3 regions of the Streptomyces sp. NPDC058198 genome follow, and region 1 is predicted to be linked to each of the others. Evidence: riboswitches for the same ligand, from Rfam matches in the RefSeq annotation. Region 1 holds a riboswitch; each other region holds the start of a gene.
The links. Region 1 has a riboswitch for thiamine pyrophosphate ahead of thiO (glycine oxidase ThiO). Riboswitches for the same ligand answer to the same signal wherever they lie in the genome.

Region 1 (6,673 bases):
CACCAGGGGGACGTTCTCGGTCGCCGGATGCCTGAACAGCTCACGGAACGGCTCCTCGCCTATCTCTCCCGCGCCGATGTTCTCGTGACGGTCCTTGTGCGCGCCCGCCACGTCCTTGGAGTCATTGGCGTGGATCAGTTTGAGCCGGCCCTCGCCGACCGTGTCCACCAGCAGATCCAGCGTCTGCCGCATGCCGTGCGGTCCGGTGAGATCGTGCCCGGCCGCGAAGATGTGGCAGGTGTCCAGGCAGATGCCCAGCTTGGGGTGGGAGTCGAGCGCCTCGAAGTACGGGCCGAAGTCCCAGGTCCTGGAGCAGAGCGAGAAGCCCTGCCCCGCGGTCGACTCCAGCAGCAGGAACGGGTCGTCGTCATGGGTCAGCTCGTCGAGGAGCGGCAGCATCCGCTCCCGTACCTGGGCGAGCGCCACCTCGCGGGGGCGGCCGCCGGTTGCCGAGCCGGTGTGCACGACCACGCCCCGCGCGCCGATCTCCCGGCCCCGGCGCAGACTGTGCCGCAGGGAATCCACCGACTTCTCCGCCGTCGCCTCGGTGTGCGAGCCGAAGTTGATCAGATACGGGGCGTGCACATACACCGGGATCCCGCCGGCCGCGCACTCCGCGCGGAACTGTTCGTCCTGCGCCGGATTCCCGGTCGGCGTCGCCCAGCCACGCGGATTGGCGACGAAGACCTGGACGGTCTCGGCGCCCAGCTCACGGGCGTAGGCGAGGCCGGTCGTGGCGAGGCCGCCGGCCACGGGTACATGGCCGCCGACAGGGTTGCGCATAGCTCCTAGAGTCCCTTGGTCTTGATGGTGATCGTGCTGCCCTCGGGGGCGGCGGCGCCGCCCTCGACGGACTGCTCGGCCACCGTGTCGTTCAGGAAGGGGAAGCTGCGGTCGACCTCGACCGCGAAGCCCGCCTTTTCCAGCCGGTTCCTGGCCTCGCCGATCGTCTGCCCCGTGACATCGGGGACGGAGATCATCCGCGGGCCCTTGGACACCGTCAGGGTGACCGTGTCGCCACGGGCCAGCTGGGAGCCCTCGGCCACCGACTGCTTGGCGACGGAGCCCGCCTCCACCGGCGAGTTCACCCGCTCGGAAGCGATCTTGACCTTGAGCCCCGCGTCTTCGAGCGCGGCGGTGGCGTCATCGACGCTCTCGCCCGTCATGTCCTCGACATCGACGGGGCTGCCCTTGCTCACCACGAGCGCGACCCCCGAGTCGGGCCGTGCGTCGGCCCCGGCCGCCGGATCCGAGCTGATCACGGCGCCCTGTTCGATGTCGTCGTCGAAGGACCTGCTGACGGCCCCGCCGGCCAGACCGGCCTTCTTCAGCAACCGTCTGGCCTCGGTGAGGGATGTGCCCGCCAGGTCCGGGACCTGGACGATCTCCGGGCCGCGCGAGATGACGATGGTCACAGGACCGCCGCCGCGGACGCGCGCCCGTGGCTCGGGATCGCTGCGCATGACCGTGCCGCGCTGGAAGGTGTCACTGAAATCCTTGCTGACCTTCGCGTCGAGGCCCGCGTCGTCGAGGCGCTTCTCGGCCTCCCGCTGGCTCTGGCCGAGCAGCGAGGGGACGCGGGTGAACTGGCCGGAATTGATGTACCAGACGCCCGTCCCCACCCCGAGGACCAGCAGCACGGCGACGATCATGGCGACCATGCCCCGGCGAGGGACGGCCCTTCGGTGGTCCGTCGCGCGCGGCGGACCGCTCGGCCGGTCCGGAGGCGCCATCTCCAGCCGGCTGGTGCGGTGGACCGGCGACTCGTCCCGCCCCCGGTCCGCCGGCCCCTCGGCGGGGAGGGCGCGCGGGATCACTGTCGTACGGCTGTCCGCACCGTCCTCGGCTTTCGCCTGCGGCGGTACGGCGTCCAGCTGCGCGTCACTGAGCGCCGCGCGGACCTCACGGGTGAGGGCGAGCAGTGCCACCGCGTCGTCGGGACGGATGTCGGGGTTGCGCGCGGTGGCCGTCGCGACCAGCTCGTCCAGCGCGACGGCGAGGCCGGGAACGGCGGCCGACGGCGCGGGAACGTCCTCGTTGAGATGGCGGTAGAGGACCTGGGCGGGGGTGTCGCCTCCGTGCGCCTTGGCGCCGGTCAGCATTTCGTGGAGCACGACCCCGCAGGCGTACACATCGACCCGGGTGTCGGACGTGCCGTACTCGATCTGCTCCGGTGCGAGATACGAGACCGTGCCGAGGACGGTCCCGCTGGTGTTGGTGACATCGCCCACGGCCCGTACGAGCCCGAAGTCGGCGACCTTGACCCGTCCGTCGTCCCCTATCAGCACATTCTCGGGCTTCATGTCCCGGTGGACGAACCCCGCGCGGTGGGCGGCGCCCAGCGCGGCGAGCACGGGCTCCAGGATGTCCAGAGCCGCCCGCGGCTGCAGAGCGCCACGCTCGCGCAGGACATCACGCAGCGTGCAGCCCGCGACGTACTCCATCGCCAGGTAGACGTACGCGCCCTGCGCGCCCTGGTCGAAGACCGCGACCACATTGGGATGCGACAGCCGGGCCACCGATTTAGCCTCGCGGATGAAGCGCTCCACGAAGGTGACGTCGGCGGCCAGCGCGGGGTGCATCACCTTCAGGGCCAGCACCCGGTCCAGCCGGGTGTCGACGGCCCGGTAGACCGTGGCCATGCCGCCGACGGCGATGCGCGCATCGACGCGGTAGCGGCCGTCGAGCACCTGCCCGACGATGGGGTCCTGAAGGGTCGTATCCACGCAGATGAGTCTACGAGCCGGCACGGACACTCCCGAAGCCCCGGTTCGAACCGGGCACGCTACTGCAGCCGACCTGTGACGCTTCCCGGGGCGTGGCGGTGCTGTGCGGGGGCGCGTGGGTCAGGCGAACGCGGGCCGCTCCGGGTCCAGCGTCGCCACCCCCTCGGTGGGGGACGACGCCGTCGCGAAGTGGCGGCGCGGGATGCGGCCCGCCCGGTACGCCAGCCGGCCCGCCGCCACCCCGTGCCGCATCGCCTCGGCCATCAGCACCGGCTCCTGCGCGCGCGTCACCGCCGAGGCGAGCATCACCGCCGCGCACCCCAGCTCCATGGCGAGCGCCGCGTCCGAGGCGGTGCCCGCCCCCGCGTCCAGGATCACCGGCACGCGCGCGTGCTCCACGATCAGCTGGAAGTTGTGCGGATTGCGGATGCCCAGGCCGGAGCCGATCGGCGAGCCCAGCGGCATGATCGCGGCGCAGCCCACGTCCTCCAGCTTCCTGGCGAGCACCGGGTCGTCGTTGGTGTACGGCAGGACCGTGAAGCCGTCGTCGACCAGGGTCTCGGCGGCGTCGAGCAGCTCGATCGGGTCGGGCAGCAGCGTGCGCTCGTCCGCGACCACCTCCAGCTTGATCCAGTCCGTGCCGAGCGCCTCGCGCGCGAGACGGGCGGTGAGGACCGCCTCGCCGGCGGTGAAGCATCCGGCGGTGTTGGGCAGGGCCCGGATGCCCAGGGAGCCGAGCACGGACAGGACGGAGCCCTGGACCGTCGGGTCCAGGCGCCGCATGGCGACCGTGGTGAGTTCGGTGCCCGAGGCGATCAGGGACCGTTCCAGGACGTCGAGGCTGGGCGCCCCGCCCGTCCCCATGATCAGCCGGGAGCCGAACGAGCTGGAGCCGATGGTGAGCCGGTCGTCGGCCATGGGTGCTCAGCCTCCCTGGACCGCGGTCAGGACTTCCACCCGGTCGCCGTCCCCGAGCAGGGTGCGGGACCAGCGGGTACGGGGGATCACCGTCTCGTTGACGGCCGCGGCGACGCCCGAGGGGGCGGGGGTGAGGGCCGCGACGAGGATGTCGAGTGTCGTGGCCGCCGCCAGCTCGCGCGGCTCGCCGTTTACGGAGATGCGCACGACGTCGGGGTGCGTACGGGTCATGCGGGCTGCTCCTGACGTACGGACGCGGCGGGGGCGAAGCGCGCGGGGGTGAAGGGGCGGGCCTCTTCCGGAAGCTCGCCGGTGGTCAGCACGGCGGCCATCACGTCGCCGGTGACGGGCGTGAGCAGCACCCCGTTGCGGTGGTGGCCGGTGGCCAGATGCAGACCCGGCAGCGCCGTGGGCCCGAGCAGGGGCGCGTTGTCCGGCGTTCCGGGGCGCAGCCCGGCGCGGGTCTCGGTGAGGGGCAGTTCGGTGATGCCCGGGACCAGTTCGTGCGCGTCCCGCAGCAGCTCGTACACCCCGCCGGCGGTGACCGTGGTGTCCCAGCCGAGCTCCTCGCTGGTGGCGCCGACGACCAGCTCGCCGTTCTCGCGGGGCACCAGATACACCTGGCTGCCGCGCACCACGGCCCGTACCGTCCGGGACAGGAACGGCGCGTACGCACGGGGCACCGTCAGCCGCAGGACCTGGCCCTTGACCGGCCGCACCGGCGGCAGCACGGCGTCCGGTACCCCGGCGAGCCGGCCGCTGAGGCTGCCGGCCGCCAGCACCACCTGGTCCGCGGCCGGCGCGCGGCCGTCGCTCAGGACGGCGCCGGTGGCCCGGTCCCGTACGACGGTGAGCCGGTCGGCCCAGGCGCGGTGGAAGACCACTCCGGCCCGTTCGCAGGCCGTCAGCAGGGCCGCGGCCAGCCGGCGGGGATCGGTCTGGTGGTCGCCGTCCACCCGCAGCCCGCCGCGCACGCCCGGCGCGAGCATCGGCTCAAGGCGCCGGCACTCGCGGCCGGTGAGCCACTCGGAGGTGAGTCCCGAGCGGCGCTGGAGGGTGTGGAGCTCGCGCAGCTGGGCGCGGTCGTCGGCGTCGAGCGCGACGGCCAGGGTGCCGCAGGCGCGGTAGCCGGTGTCCTGGCCGCTCGCCGCCTCCAGCTCGGCGGCGAAGCCGGGCCAGCGCTCGGCGGAGGCGAGGTTGAGACCGAGCAGCAGCTGCTCGCCGTGGTGGAGTTCGGTGACGGCGGCGAGCATGCCCGCCGCGACCCGCGCGGCCCCGCCGCCGGGATCGGGGTCGGCGACGGCGGTACGCAGCCCGCGCTGCGCCGCCCGCCAGGCCGTGACCAGGCCGATGATCCCGCCCCCGATGACGAGGACGTCGGAACCGCTCGTACCGGATTCCTCATGAGACGACTGCATGGGCGTCCAGCCCCTCCCTTCGCCGGCATGACCCGGATCAGGTTCGTACGGTCGGAGGCCGCCTCAGCCTCCCTCTCAGCCCGGTGCGTCCGGACTCCCGCGAGGTAGTGTCGTCGGCCAGCCTAACGCCCGGCCCTCCGCGCGGTAAGAGAGCATCCGGCGCGGCCCGTTCGCGGGCACGGACCCGGCAGCGCGAAGGACCAGCCCTCCTGACGGCTCGTCAGCTGTTTAAGGTGACCGGGTGAGCGAGCAGCAGAGACAGACGGAACAGCCGCATGTGGTCGTCGTCGGCGCCGGGATGGCGGGGGTGCAGACCGCCGTGGCCCTGCGCGAGAAGGGGTACGGCGGCCCGGTCACGCTGATCGGCGCCGAACCGCACCCGCCCTACGACCGGCCCCCGCTCTCCAAGGCGGTCCTGCTGGGCACGGCGGAGAGTTCGGCCTTCGACATCGACTTCGAGGCGCTCTCCGTCGAGCTGCGGCTCGGTCTCGGGGTGACCGGACTGCGTCCCGCCGCGCGGCAGCTCGACACCGCCGCCGGGCCCGTCCCGTACGACGTGCTGGTCATCGCCACCGGCGCGGAGCCGATCAGACTGCCCGGCACGGAGGGCGTGCCCGGCGTCCATCTGCTGCGCACCCTGGACGACGCCGAGGGGCTGCGTCCCGCGCTGGAACAGCGGCACGACATCGTGGTCGTCGGCGCCGGGTGGATCGGCGCCGAGTTCACCACGGCCGCCCGCGAGGCGGGTTGCGCCGTGACGGTCGTCGAGGCGGCGGACCTGCCGCTCGCGGGCGCCCTGCCGGCCGAGGTCGCCGCCCCCATGGCCGGCTGGTACGCGGAGAGCGGCGCCGACCTGCTGACGCACGCGCGCGTGGCCGGTGTCGAGCCCGGGACGGTCGTCCTGGCGGACGGCCGGCGGCTGCCCGCGGACACGGTGGTCGTGGGCATCGGAGCACGGCCCGCGACGGCCTGGCTCGCGGGGTCGGGCATCGCCCTCGGCCCGGACGGATCGATCACCGCGGACGAGCGGCTGCGGACCTCGCTGCCCGGGGTGTACGCGGTCGGGGACTGCGCCTCCTTCCCTTCCGCCCGCTACGGGGAGCGACTGCTCGTCCACCACTGGGACAACGCGCTGCAGGGGCCGCGGACGGTCGCCGCCCAGATCGTCGGCGAGACCGAACAGGTCTACGACCCCGTGCCGTACTTCTGGTCCGAGCAGTTCGGCCGGTTCGTCCAGTACGCGGGCCATCACGCGGCCGCCGGTACCCCGGTGTGGCGCGGCGATCCCGCCGGGGCCGCCTGGTCGGTGGTGTGGCTGCGGGACGGCGTGCTCATCGCCCTGCTCGCCGTCGGCAGGCCGCGCGACCTGGCGCAGGGCCGCAAGCTGATCGAGGCGGGCGCGCGCCTGGACCCGGAACGGGCCGCGGATCCGGCCGTACCGCTCAGGAAGGCCGTTCTCTGACCTTCCTTCGCCGGCCCGGGACGAACACCTCCGGGTGCCTCGGCTACCGTCTGTCAGTCCGGGATGGCACGCTTGTCCTGTGACCGAGATTGACGCAAAGATCGATGCTCTCGTCCCCGCCTGGCTCCACCTGCCCGACATCGCGGAAA
Region 2 (6,673 bases), on a different contig from region 1:
CGTGGCACTCGGTGAAGCGAGGTAAGGACGATGGCGGTTCGGGAGATTTTCACGGGGCTGCCCTGGTGGGTGAAGTGGATCGCGGTGCCCGTGATCGCCATTGTCGTCTTCGGCGGGCTGATCGTCAGCGTGGTCGCGGTGGTGATCGGGCTGCTCTTCAAGCTGCTGCTCTTTGTGGCTCTGGTCGGCGGACTGATCTATGTCGTACGGAAGTTCCTGTCCTCGTCGTCCTCACGAGGCGACTGGTAGGGGTGACCGGCAGGGCTGGCAGCCAGTGCGGTCGTTAGCCCGCGCGAGGGAAAGGTGAACGGGAAACCATCCCTGGCCCCGGCGTGCCCCTAGAGTGACAATCCTCTGCCGCACCCCCTGGCCTCAGGGTTCCTTCGGTCCCTCGGTCCCCCAGGGGTGCGGCGGGCGCGCGGGGGCGGCCCCCGCGCGCGGGCCCTCGCCCGTCAGCACGCCTGGGGGTGACCTTTGGCCACAGCTACAAGAACCGCGGCCCCTACCCTGATCGGATCGGTGCAGCGAGCGCTGCGACTGCTGGAGTCCGCGGGCTCCCATCCGGACGGAGCCCCCGCGAAACAGCTCGCACGCGAGGCCGGGCTGCCGCTCCCCACCGCCTATCACCTGCTGCGGACACTGACGCATGAGGGCTATCTGCGCCGTGAGAACGGCGTCTTCGTGCTCGGTGACGCGGTGCAGCGGCTGGCACGCGCTGAAGCCGTGCAGAATCGTCGCAGCAAGATCGCCGACTCACTCGGCCATGGTTCACGCCCACGCGACAGGCCGGTGCCAGCTGAGCCGGCTTGACGAGAAGCCGAGCCGCGATCACTCGATCGCCATCCCACTGCGGCCGTATTGGCCATTTCTGTACCACTCGATCAGCAGAGGTGGCTACCCTCGGCAGTCGAACGGTTACCCAGCGGGATCGAATCGCTGTTGGGCTCGCTAACCTTCTCTATCAGTATCTGAAAAATTACTCCTTGTGATCTGCTACCGCTTACAGGACGATTGCGTCAAGAGGGTCCGCAGGGATCATTCCCAGCCACTGCTTCATCTACTCCGGAGTACACGATGCGCGAGTCGGTCCAGGCCGAGGTCCTGATGAGCTTCCTCGTCTCCGAGGAGCTCTCGTTCCGGATCCCGGTGGAACTCCACTATGAGATGGGAGATCCCTACGCGGTCCGGATGACGTTCCATCTGCCCGGCGACGCCCCTGTCACCTGGACCTTCGGCCGCGAACTGCTGCTCGACGGCATCAATACGCCCAGCGGGGACGGCGATGTGCATATCGCGCCGACCCTGCCCGAGGACCTCTCCGATGTCCATATCCGGCTCCAGGTCGGTGATGACCACGCGCTCTTCCGGGTGAGCGCCGCGCCGCTCGTCGCTTTCCTCGACCGTACGGACCGACTGGTTCCGCTCGGTCAGGAGCGCACGCTCGGTGACTTCGAAGGCAATCTTGAGGAGGCGCTCGGTCGCATCCTGGCCGAGGAGAACGCCGGCTGAACGGGGGGCTGCCCGGGCGGTACGGATCCTCCGAGCGATACGGATCCTCCGGGCGGCCGGTCCCTGCCGTACGTCCTACTTCTTACGCCGCCGTCCCCCACCGCCTTGGCCGAGCACCCGTGCGCTCTGACCAGGAACGGAGGGAGCTGTCTGCGGTCCTACGGATCCCGGGCCCGGAGGCGTCGCCGGCCCCGAGGCTCCCGGCCGGTCGGCGGAGACCACCAGCGCCGCCAGCGCCGTTGTCACCGGCACCGACGCGACCAGACCGATGGAGCCCACCAGGGTCCGTACGATCTCCTCCGCCACCAGCTCACTGTTGGCGACCGTTCCCATGCTCGACTGCGCGATCGAGAACAGCAGCAGAAGAGGCAACGCCGCGCCCGCGTAGGCGAGGACGAGCGTATTGACCACCGAGGCGATGTGGTCCCGGCCGATCCGTATGGCCGCCCGGTAGAGGGCGCGCGGCCCCATCGACGGATCCGCCTGACGGAGCTCCCAGACCGCCGAGGTCTGCGTCACCGTCACATCGTCGAGGACACCGAGTGAACCGATGATGACGCCCGCCAGCAGCAGACCGCTCATATCGATCTCGGGATAGAGACCGTGAATCAGACCGGTGTTGTCGTCCGTGTTGCCGGTCAGGCTCGCCCAGCCGATGAAGAGCGACCCCAGCAGCCCGATCAGCAGCAGAGATATCAACGTGCCGAGGACCGCCACGGAGGTACGGGCCGTCAGACCATGGCACATATAGAGCGCCACCAGCATGATCGCGCTCGCCCCCACCACCGCCACAACCAGCGGATTCGACCCCTGCAAAATCGCGGGCAGGATGAACAGCGTCAGGACGGCGAACGAGACGGCGAGCGCGATCAGCGCCATGACCCCGCGCATCCGACCCACCACGACCACCGCGAGCGCGAAGATCCCAGCCAGCAGAGCCATCGGGAACGTACGGTTCACATCGGTCACGGAGTACTGGAGATCACGGGGCGCGTCGGGTGCGTAGGCCACCACCACGCCCTGTTTCACGTGAAACTGTCGCGGTGCGTCCGGCTGGACGACCTCGATGAAGGTCCGCCCCTTCTCCTTGCCGGAGGTGACCTCGATCGTCGCCTTCTTGCACTCCCCGGTCTCCGCCTGCTGTGCTTCGCGACCCTGAGGCGTCGAGGTGTCACCGGTCGACGGGAGCTGAGAGCCGTTCACGTCTTTGCAGTCCACCCGCTCGATCTGCACGACCTGGCCCTGCTCGGTCTGCCGGTCGAAGCCGACACCGGTGCGCTCGTGCGCCGGTGCACCGCCGGGCCAGAGCACGGCCAGCCCGACGACCACCGCGGTCGCGAACGGAATCAGGACCGCCGCGATGACCTTGCGAAGGTGCCGGGAGACCGGTGCGGCCGGCCCGTGACTGTGCGAGTGGCCATGCGATTCGTGAGTCTGCTGGGGTGAGGTCACCGCCAGATCATCGCAAGAAGTAAGAGGCCCTCTGTTCAGCACGCTCGACGGGACGCTAGCGTGGAGTCACCTTTGCACACGCGGGAGCTCGGAGCACCGGGCTGAGAGGGCGCTGACTGTGTAGTCCCGGGGATCTCCCTGGACACCTGCGCTGCGCCGACCGCTGAACCTGTTACCGGGTAATGCCGGCGTAGGGAGTAGGTCTCATGACCCATCAGGACGCACGCACGCCTGCCTCCGATTCGGAAAAGCCGAGCGAGGCCGGAAGGTCCATCGGCTGGCACAAGGGATATGTCCAGGGTTCGCGCCCGGATCTTCAGGTGCCGGTGCGCCAGGTGCACCTCACCAACGGCAAGGACGTCACGCTGTACGACACATCGGGGCCGTACACCGACCCCACCGTCGAGACCGATGTACGCCGCGGTCTCGCGCCCCTGCGGGAGAACTGGATCATCGGGCGCGGTGATACCGAGGCGTACGCGGGCCGGCCGGCCCGCCCCGAGGACGACGGGCTCAAGCACACCTCGCCACGCGGGGGACTGCTCCGGAGCGGAACCACTGATCTACGGGGCCTCGACGCGGTCTTCCCCGGCCGGCCGCGCCAGCCGCGGCGGAGCCGGGACGGACAGGCGGTGACGCAGCTCGCATACGCCCGCCGCGGGGAGATCACCTCGGAGATGGAGTACGTCGCCATCCGGGAGAACGTGTCCCCGGAGGTCGTCCGCGAGGAGATCGCCGCCGGTCGCGCCGTCCTCCCCGCCAATGTCAATCACCCCGAGATCGAGCCGATGATCATCGGCAAGCGATTCCTGGTGAAAGTCAACGCCAACATCGGCAACTCCGCGGTCACCTCCTCCATCGAGGAGGAGGTCGAGAAGATGACCTGGGCGACCCGCTGGGGCGCGGACACGGTCATGGACCTCTCCACCGGCCGCAATATCCACACCACCCGCGAATGGGTGCTGCGCAACTCCCCTGTCCCCATCGGCACGGTGCCGCTCTATCAGGCGCTCGAAAAGGTCGACGGCAAGGCCGAGGAGCTGACCTGGGACATCTACAAGGACACCGTCATCGAGCAGGCCGAGCAGGGCGTCGACTACATGACGGTCCACGCCGGTGTACTGCTGCGGTACGTGCCGCTCACGGCCCGCCGGAAGACCGGCATCGTCTCGCGCGGCGGCTCGATCATGGCCGCGTGGTGTCTCGCGCACCACAAGGAGTCGTTCCTGTACGAGAACTTCGAGGAGCTCTGCGAGATCCTCGCGTCCTACGACGTGACGTACTCCCTCGGTGACGGCCTGCGGCCCGGGTCCATCGCGGATGCCAACGACGAGGCGCAGTTCGCCGAGCTGCGCACGCTGGGCGAGCTCAATTCGATCGCCAAGGGGCTGGGCGTACAGACGATGATCGAAGGCCCGGGCCATGTCCCGATGCACAAGATCAAGGAGAACATCGACCTCCAGCAGGAGATCTGCGAGGAGGCCCCGTTCTACACGCTCGGCCCGCTGACGACCGACGTGGCTCCGGCGTACGACCACATCACCTCCGGCATCGGCGCGGCGATGATCGCCTGGTGGGGCACGGCGATGCTCTGCTACGTCACCCCGAAGGAACATCTCGGCCTGCCGGACCGCGACGACGTCAAGACAGGGGTCATCACCTACAAGATCGCGGCCCACGCGGCGGACCTCGCCAAGGGCCACCCGGGGGCGCAGGACTGGGACGACGCGCTCTCCGACGCCCGGTTCGAATTCCGCTGGGAGGACCAGTTCAATCTGGCCCTCGACCCTGACACGGCCCGGGAGTTCCATGACGAGACCCTCCCGGCCGAACCGGCGAAGACCGCGCACTTCTGCTCGATGTGCGGCCCCAAGTTCTGCTCGATGAAGATCTCGCAGGACATCAGGCGCCGGCACGGCGGAGATATGGAGAGCGCCGAGATCGAGGCCGGTATGGCGGAGAAGTCCAAGGAGTTCGCCGCGGCCGGCAACCGGGTCTACCTGCCGCTGGCGGACTGAGCGCCCTCCAGCGTGCCCTGGGCACCGGTCGGGAGATCAGTCCGGCCGGTGCTCGGGGCCACCGAAGTCGGGGCTGGTGAAGTCCGGGCTGGTATAGGTCGGGCGCTGGCCCGCGGTGGAGCCTTCGCCCGGACTGGAGAAGTCCGGCCGGCTGTAGCCGATCTTGGGCAGCTGGCTCACCGGGCGAGGCGGGCCGGGCGTGGCCGGGCCGGCGCTCGGATCGGCCAGGGCGGCCCGCAGGAAAGGCAGAATGCCGCGCTCCAGCAGGGCGTGGCGCCAGGCTTCTCTGGCCCGGGCCACCTCGTCCGGCAGCTCGTTACGCGACTCCTCGGCCGGCAGCTGGGTCGCGCCGTTGCGCACGGCCGTGACCAGCAGGCCTATCGCGGCGGCCAGTATGCCGAGTGCGGTGACGGCGCCGAAGAACCAGCCGACGGCGAGCAGGGTTTCGGCGAAGGCGGGTGGCGGGCTGAGCGCCTTGAGGAGGTAGCCGACGAGCAGGAAGATCGCGGCCGCGGTGCCCCCGAGGACCGGGACCAGCACGGTGATGATCGCGGTGAAACCCGCGCCGGCGTCCTCGGCTTCGTCCTCGGCCGGGGCCAGGACGGCATCGTGGACGGAGGCGGAAGGGGCCGGCGCCCGGAACTCCTCGCGGATCTTCGCGTAATGCTCGTACTCTGCGGCGGCCGCCGTGGTGATCAGCGCCGTGCGGTTCAGGGCCATGGTGCGCAGCTGCTCGGCGTTGAGCCGCCGGCCGACCGCGGCGAGATCCGGGCGGTCGGGCGCATTGCGCAGTGCGTCGTCGAGGATCCGCTCGAAATCCGCGCGATCCTCGCTCAGCAGGTGCGGAGCGCTTTTCATGTGCATCCCCCGATGCTCCGTAGGGCCGGGTCGCCCGCGTGGCACGGGCAGTTGGCAGAAACGGAGGAGAGCCTGCTACGGATAAGCCGATGGTAGAGCTGTTTCGGCGCGGTGTGACAGGGGGTTTACGTAAATCACCGGCGCGGCGTTGATTCAGTTATGCAGGGGAAGCTGGACCACCAGCAGTTTTCCTGCCATGGTCACGCCGCCGTCCATGGCGATGGCAAGTCCGTCGGCATATACGTGTGGCCCTTCCACCACCGGACTCCTGGCGCCTTGGTCGTCCGAGGCGTCTTCGGTGCCCACTTCGCCGAGCAGATAGGGAATCGGGCTGTGGCCGTGGACCACGCGCTGACCGCCGTACTGGGAGAGCAGTTCCTGAACGGCCTGCGGACCGCCTTCGTCACGGAACGCGAAGCGTTTGGTGAGCTTGCGGAACAAATCCCAGCATTCGTCGGCGTCATTGCGGGTCAGAATTTGGTGGACGGTCTCATTGACGTCCTCGATGGTGGATCCGTAGTCGAGATACGCGGTCGTGTCGGAGTGCATCAGCAGATGCGCGTCCTCCTCGACGACCGCGTCGAGCCGGGACATCCACTGCAGATGGACGTCCTGGAGGCGCTCCATGTCGGTCCGCTGGCCGCCGTTGAGCAGCCAGGCGGCCTGGAAGGTGGCGGTGCCGGCGCCGGAGTTGACGGGTGTGTCGCCGAACCGCTTGGCGCCGATGAGCAGCAGTTCGTGATTGCCCATCAGGGCCTTGCAGTAGCCGCCGGAGGCCGCCGCCTCGGCGGAGAGCCGCATGACGAGATCGATGACGCCGATGCCGTCGGGGCCGC
Region 3 (6,673 bases), on a different contig from region 1:
GCAGCCCGGCCACCACCCTCAGCAGCGTCGACTTGCCGCTGCCGCTCGGCCCCAGCACACAGACGATCTCGTGCTCGGCGATCTCCAGGTCCACCGCGTCGAGGGCGGTACGGGCACCGAACCGTACGGTCACGTCCGACAAGGTGAGCAGGGCCATCAGAACTCTCCGGAACGGTCGGTACGGATACGTTCGAGCGCCAGCAGCGACACCGCGCACACCACCATCAGGACCGTGGACAGGGCCATCGCCTGGCCGTAGTTGAGCTCGCCGGGCCGCCCCAGCAGCCGTGCCACGGCGACCGGCAGGGTCGGCCGGTCCGGACGTGCGATGAAGACCGTCGCGCCGAACTCGCCGAGCGAGACGGCGAAGGCGAAACCGGCCGCGACCAGCAACGCCCGCCGTACGAGCGGCAGATCGACCTCCCGCCAGGCGCGCAGCGGTGACGCACCGAGGACCGCGGCCGCCTCGCGCAGCCGGCCGTCCACCGCACGCAGCACCGGCAGCATCGTCCGTACGACGAAGGGCACCCCGACCAGCGCCTGGGCGAGCGGCACCAGAATCCAGGAGGCCCGCAGATCCAGCGGCGGCTTGTCGAGCGTGATCAGGAAGCCGAAGCCGACGGTCACGGCCGAGACCCCGAGCGGCAGCATCAGCAGCGCGTCGAAGCCGCGCACGAGCCGGCCCGCGCGCCTGGTGAGCGCGGCGGCGGCCAGACCGCCCACCGCCAGTGCGACGGCCGTCGCGACCAGGGCGTACCGCAGCGAGTTCCACACCGCTTCCAGCGGCGGTACGAGGAAGGTGCCGCCGCTCGCCTCCACCGATCCGAGGGCACGGAAGTAGCCGAAGCCGTACCCGCCGGGACCGTCGAGCGACCGCTCGACGAGCACGCCGAGCGGCAGCAGGATCAGCAGCAGCACCACGGCGAGGACCCCGCCGAGCAGCGTCCACTGGCCGGCTCCGCGCGGCCGGCTCGCGGTCTGCGCGGGGTCGACCAGCTTCAGCGCGGACTCCCGTCTCCGTACGGTCCACGCGTGCACCGCCAGGATCCCGCCGACCGCCGCGAACTGCACCAGCGTCAGTACGGCAGCGGTGGGCAGGTCGAGCAGCTGCGCGGTCTGCCGGTAGATCTCCACCTCCAGGGTGGAGTAGGCGGGGCCGCCGAGGATCTGTACGACGCCGAAGGAGGTGAAGGTGAAGAGGAAGACCATCAGGGCGGCGGCCGCGACGGCGGGGCCGAGGGCGGGCAGCGTCACCCGCCACCAGGCCGCGAGCCGTCCCGCGCCGAGCACCCGCGCGGCCTCCTCCTGGCGTGGGTCGAGCTGGGACCACAGGCCGCCCACGGTCCGTACGACCACCGCGTAGTTGAAGAAGACATGCGCGAGGAGGATCGCCCAGACCGTGGTGTCGAGCCGTACGCCCCACAGCTCGTCGAGCAGTCCGCCGCGGCCGAGCAGCGCCAGGAAGGCCGTGCCGACGACGACGGTCGGCAGCACGAACGGCACGGTGACCACCGCGCGCAGCAGCTGCTTGCCGGGGAAGTCGAGGCGCGCGAAGACATACGCGCCGGGCAGGGCGATCAGCAGGGTGAGCGCGGTGGAGGCGAGCGCCTGCCAGGTGGTGAACCACAGGACGTCGAGAATGTCGGGGCGGCGCAGTACGTCGCCGATCCGGCCGAACTGCCAGCCGCCGTCGGCCTTCAGCCCGCGACCGACGATCGCGGCCACGGGATAGGCGAAGAAGACCGCGAAGAACGCGGCGGGCACGGCCATCAGGCCGAGCCGCACCGCGTTCCCGCGTCCGGCTCGCGCCGGTGCCGGGGTTACTTCACTACGAGTGAGGACCACGACTGGATCCACTGCTCACGGTGGGCGGCGATCTTGTCAGGAGCCATGGTCTCCGGTGTGTCGACGGTCGCGCCGAACTCCGTGAACAGCTCGGGCAGTTCGATGTCCTTGACCACCGGGTTCACGAACATGTTCAGCGGCATGTCCGCCTGGAACGGCTTGCTGATCAGGAAGTCCAGCAGCGCCTTGCCGCCCGCCTCGTTCTTCGCGCCGCCCAGCAGCCCGGCGAACTCGGTCTGCCGGAAGCAGGTGCCGGTGGAGACTCCGGTCGGGGCCTCCTTCGGCCGCGGCTCGGCGTACAGCACCTCGACCGGCGGGCTGGAGGCGTACGAGACGACGAGCGGCCGGTCCCCCTTGGCCTGCTTGCCGCCCGCGGAGCCCGAGAAGGTTCCGTTGTAGGCCTGATCCCAGCTGTCGACGACCTGGACGCCGTTGGCCCTCAGCTTCTTCCAGTAGTCCTGCCAGCCGTCGTCGCCGTACTGCGCGGCGGTGCCGAGGAGGAAGCCGAGGCCCGGCGAGGACGTCGCGGCGTTCTCCGTGACCAGCAGGTTCTTGTACTGGGGCTTGATCAGATCGTCGAAGGACCGCGGCGGCGCGAGCTTCTTGTCCGCGAAATACTTCTTGTCGTAGTTGACGCAGATGTCGCCGGTGTCGATCGGGGTGACCCGGTTCTTGTCCGGGTCGAGCTGGGCGCCGGTATCGACCTGGTCGAGGCCCTTCGCCTTGTACGGCGTGAACAGGCCGTTGTCGAGGGCGCGGGAGAGCAGCGTGTTGTCGACGCCGAAGAAGACATCGCCCTGCGGAGAACCCTTCGTCAGGATCTCCTTGTTGAGGGCCTCGCCGGCGTCGCCGCTCTTCAGCACCTTGACCGTGTAGCCGGTCTCCCGGGTGAACTGCTTCAGCACGGACGCGGAGGCGGCGAACGAGTCATGGCTGACGAGCGTGACGGTCTTGGACGGTGAACCGCCCTTGCCGTCGCCGTCACCGGACGACGCGGAGCCGCCGGACCCGCCACAGGCGGCGAGGGCCGAGACACCGAGCGCGGCGGTAATCGCGGCGGCCGTCATCTTTCTGGTGGTACTCACTGGTTTTCCTCCTGGGATGTCCAGGAGAAGACGCGGCCCTGCCCGGAGTCCGGTCGGACCGGACTCCGGGCAGGGCGCAACAGCTTGAGTGATGACCGAACTTCCTACCCAGAATGACCTGGGCAAGGTTCAGAGGGTCTGCGGCCGCTGCCCGTTCTCACGGACATGTGCCGCACTCTCAGCGCTGTGGCGCTCCCCTGTCGGAAATATGTAATGCGTGCGCGCCCAGGGTACATGGGACGTTTTCCGGTGCCCCGGGTGCTCCTACGGCGCCTGGGCCCCGCCCCCCGACAGGACCTAGCGCTCCTGAGCCGCGAGCTGTCCGCAGGCTCCGTCGATCTCCTGGCCGCGGGTGTCCCGCACGGTCACCGGCACGCCGTGAGCGGCGATGGCCTCGACGAAGGCCTTCTCGTCCTCGGGGCGCGACGCGGTCCACTTCGAGCCGGGGGTCGGGTTGAGCGGGATCAGATTGACGTGCACCCGCTTGCCCTTGAGCAGCCGGCCCAGCCGGTCGCCGCGCCACGCCTGGTCGTTGATGTCACGGATCAGGGCGTACTCGATGGAGACCCGGCGGCCGGACTTCTCCGCGTACTCCCAGGCGGCGTCGAGCACCTCCCGGACCTTCCAGCGCGTGTTGACGGGGACGAGGGTGTCGCGCAGCTCGTCGTCCGGCGCGTGCAGGGAGACCGCGAGCCGGCATTTGAAACCCTCGTCGGCGAAGCGCAGCATCGCGGGCACCAGACCGACCGTCGAGACGGTGATCCCGCGCTGCGAGAGGCCCAGGCCGTCCGGCTCGGGGTCGGTCAGCCGGCGGATGGCGCCGACCACCCGCTTGTAGTTGGCGAGCGGCTCGCCCATGCCCATGAAGACGATGTTGGACAGCCGGGAAGGACCGCCGGGGACCTCACCGTCGCGCAGGGCGCGCATGCCGTCGACGATCTGGTGCACGATCTCGGCGGTGGACAGATTGCGGTCCAGGCCGGCCTGCCCGGTCGCGCAGAACGGGCAGTTCATCCCGCAGCCCGCCTGCGACGAGATACACATGGTGACCCGGTCCGGATAGCGCATCAGCACGGACTCGACCAACGTGCCGTCGTGCAGCCGCCAGAGCGTCTTACGGGTGGTGTCGTCGTCGCAGGAGATGTGCCGTACGACCGACATCAGGTCGGGCAGCAGCTCCGTCGCCAGCTTCTGGCGCGCGGTGGCCGGGATGTCGGTCCACTGCTCGGGGTCGTGTGCGAACCGCGCGAAGTAGTGCTGCGACAGCTGCTTGGCGCGGAACGGCTTCTCGCCGATCGCGGCGACGGCCTCGCGGCGCTCCGCGGGGGTGAGGTCGGCGAGATGCCGCGGCGGCTTCTTGGCTCCGCGGGGCGCGACGAAAGTGAGTTCTCCGGGTACAGGCATGGTTCCTCCAGTCTTACAGACACGCCGTGGTAGTAGAGACCCTCGCCAGCTCAGAAGGGATGAAGGGCGCACGCACCTGGTCGGTCTTGGTCGTCATCAGTCGACGTCGGTGCCCCTTTGACGGCCCACAGACGGTCCAGCGAAGCGCAGGGACAGTGACCGATTACACGACATGAGGAACACCAATCGTCATCCACCGCGCAGCCGGAACGGGTGAGTGGCGGGTGACAATCCCCGCTCAGATCGCGGGCCTCACTCGCAGTGACGAGGACGTGGTCGAGTTCCTACACCACGCTGGCCTGCCGGACGGCGATGACGAGATGGATGATCCACGCTGGGTGGATCGTCAAGGCGGCCGCCCGCGCGAGTACGGCGCGACCGAGTCAGCGCCGTCGCGGGGGGCACTTTTTCGACTCTGCACAGTCCTGGTTCGCGGTCGGCCAAGGCCCGCTCTTTCGCTATGCCTGAGAAGTCGGATGGCCGGGCCGCCCCAGATAATGCGGGCCTCCCGCCGATGCATCTCCTCCACCAGATCGGATAGAACCTCTGCACTGTTCGGTCTCGATCAACTAAGCTCACGCATCAACTTCGTTAAGTTGGGGGATCGTTGGCCAGAACGACAGAAGTAGAAGACCGCGCTATCGAGCAGTTGCTGCGCCACGATCGAACCATCCTGGATCTACGACAGGAGATCCGAAGAGCTCGTCTCGCAAGATTTACCGTCATAGCGATTTGGTCTTCAACCCCACTGTTAGTTCTATTTCTACTAGTCGGAAACATTGCGACCTGGCGAAGATTCGACTTCGCTCGCATCAATCTCGCATGCATTCCCATTACGGTCGCACTCCTAATCGCCTCCTTTATCGTATTCATTAGAATCGTAGACACTGCACATGCCCACTGGGAGGCGGATTACATATCAACAAAGCGGCTGGACCTAGAGATTGAAATCGAGCGCAAGAGGTTGCACGCCGCAAATACTGCCCTGTCGACGGGAACGCATCGACACGTTTACAGGGAGACCATTCCGGTCGCAATCGAGCAATACCGAAGCGAAAGCAAATACTACAGAAGGGTCCACAACACCTTTCAAAGCGTAATCATAGTTGGCTCCCTCGGGGCCTCAACCCTCGCAGGACTTGCCGAGACACCCCCGCCTTACAAATGGCTCGTGGTCGGAGTGAGCTTCACTGTTGGCGTTGCAGCAGGCTTCACCGGATACTTTAAATTCCGCGAGAGAAGTTTTCACCTACAACAAACAGCGGACGCTATCGAAGAGGAAATGGATACATTCATCCTCAAGGTTGGCAGGTATAGAAACCAGCCGAATAATGACACAGCCATGGTGGATTTCACGGAGCGAGTCGAATCCCTCAAAAGCGACCAACGGAAGCGTCAACAGCAGTTGGATCAACCGACCGAAACTCCACCAGCTTGACCGCAGGCCGACACGACGAGTGAGCTGGACTATCACATACGCGGACGGGGACATTGGGCCCTCGTGTCCGATATGAGGGGATATTAATGACTCGCGATACCTCCGAGCCTCGAACGCTGATCTCTTACTCACATGACAGCGATGCGCACAGAGAAAAAATTCGACGCTTCGCGGAACGTCTTCGGCGCGCCGGCATCGATGCGTGGATAGATCAGTTCGACGAGCACAACCCACCTGAGTCATGGCCTGACTGGATGCGACGTGAGATTGACAAGTCCGATTTCGTGATCGTGGTTGTCACAGAGAACTACGTCCATCGATTCAATCGGGAGACGGGACCAGGTATCGGGTCCGGAGTCCGCTGGGAGGGGGCGCTCATCACGGCAGACCTATATCACAGCAGGAGAGAGCGCGCCAAGTTTATCCCGGTCGTGCTTCGCGTAGAGGACGCCAGCCTCATTCCACCACCTTTGAACCTGACCAGTTGGTTCGTAATCGGCGAATCAGCAGATGCCGATATTGCACGTCTGGTGCAGGTACTGCTTCGGAATCCTGGGGAACTACCCAGCGAACTGGGGATACCCAACTCTTCCCCGGGCACGTCCTTTCACTTCGATGGGATCCAACCGAGCCCGGATGTAGACAGGGCTTTCGGGGAGGCCGCCGGAGGCGAAACTCAAGGAGCCATCCGTCAACTTGACGCGCTACTCCACCACGCGTACGGAGACGAACGAGCATACATTCTCTTCCTCCAGGGTGTACTACATCACAAAGTTGGCGAGGTGTCGCAGGCCATGGCTTGCTTTAATCGAGTCATGGAAACAACAGGGCACATCAATCTGCGGGAATCATCCACGCAAAGATTGACAGTGCTACTCGCTGAATTCGACTCACATTTCGG

Region 2: it holds a riboswitch for thiamine pyrophosphate, as region 1 does, so the genes downstream of both, thiC (phosphomethylpyrimidine synthase ThiC) here and thiO (glycine oxidase ThiO) in region 1, are expected to answer to the same signal.
Region 3: it holds a riboswitch for thiamine pyrophosphate, as region 1 does, so the genes downstream of both, ACFVWW_RS16100 (thiamine ABC transporter substrate binding subunit) here and thiO (glycine oxidase ThiO) in region 1, are expected to answer to the same signal.

What each region holds. Positions count from the first base shown of each region.
Region 1 is NZ_JBHVVP010000009.1:221,660-228,332, forward strand. It holds gene ACFVWW_RS26490 (deoxyribonuclease IV) at 1-783, opposite strand, end outside; gene pknB (Stk1 family PASTA domain-containing Ser/Thr kinase) at 789-2,726, opposite strand; gene ACFVWW_RS26500 (thiazole synthase) at 2,847-3,644, opposite strand; gene thiS (sulfur carrier protein ThiS) at 3,651-3,875, opposite strand; gene thiO (glycine oxidase ThiO) at 3,872-5,062, opposite strand; TPP riboswitch at 5,060-5,173, opposite strand; gene ACFVWW_RS26515 (NAD(P)/FAD-dependent oxidoreductase) at 5,304-6,524, shown strand; gene ACFVWW_RS26520 (Rv2175c family DNA-binding protein) at 6,604-6,673, shown strand, end outside.
Region 2 is NZ_JBHVVP010000002.1:155,711-162,383, reverse strand. It holds gene ACFVWW_RS09215 (DUF5326 family protein) at 31-249, shown strand; partial or broken gene ACFVWW_RS09210 (helix-turn-helix domain-containing protein) at 475-972, shown strand; gene ACFVWW_RS09205 (SsgA family sporulation/cell division regulator) at 1,075-1,509, shown strand; gene ACFVWW_RS09200 (YibE/F family protein) at 1,585-2,961, opposite strand; TPP riboswitch at 3,032-3,175, shown strand; gene thiC (phosphomethylpyrimidine synthase ThiC) at 3,168-4,979, shown strand; gene ACFVWW_RS09190 (hypothetical protein) at 5,016-5,843, opposite strand; gene ACFVWW_RS09185 (metallophosphoesterase) at 5,991-6,673, opposite strand, start outside.
Region 3 is NZ_JBHVVP010000003.1:836,995-843,667, reverse strand. It holds gene ACFVWW_RS16110 (ABC transporter ATP-binding protein) at 1-157, opposite strand, end outside; gene ACFVWW_RS16105 (ABC transporter permease) at 157-1,770, opposite strand; gene ACFVWW_RS16100 (thiamine ABC transporter substrate binding subunit) at 1,821-2,930, opposite strand; TPP riboswitch at 3,014-3,139, opposite strand; gene rlmN (23S rRNA (adenine(2503)-C(2))-methyltransferase RlmN) at 3,228-4,334, opposite strand; gene ACFVWW_RS16090 (DUF4231 domain-containing protein) at 4,942-5,772, shown strand; gene ACFVWW_RS16085 (toll/interleukin-1 receptor domain-containing protein) at 5,859-6,673, shown strand, end outside.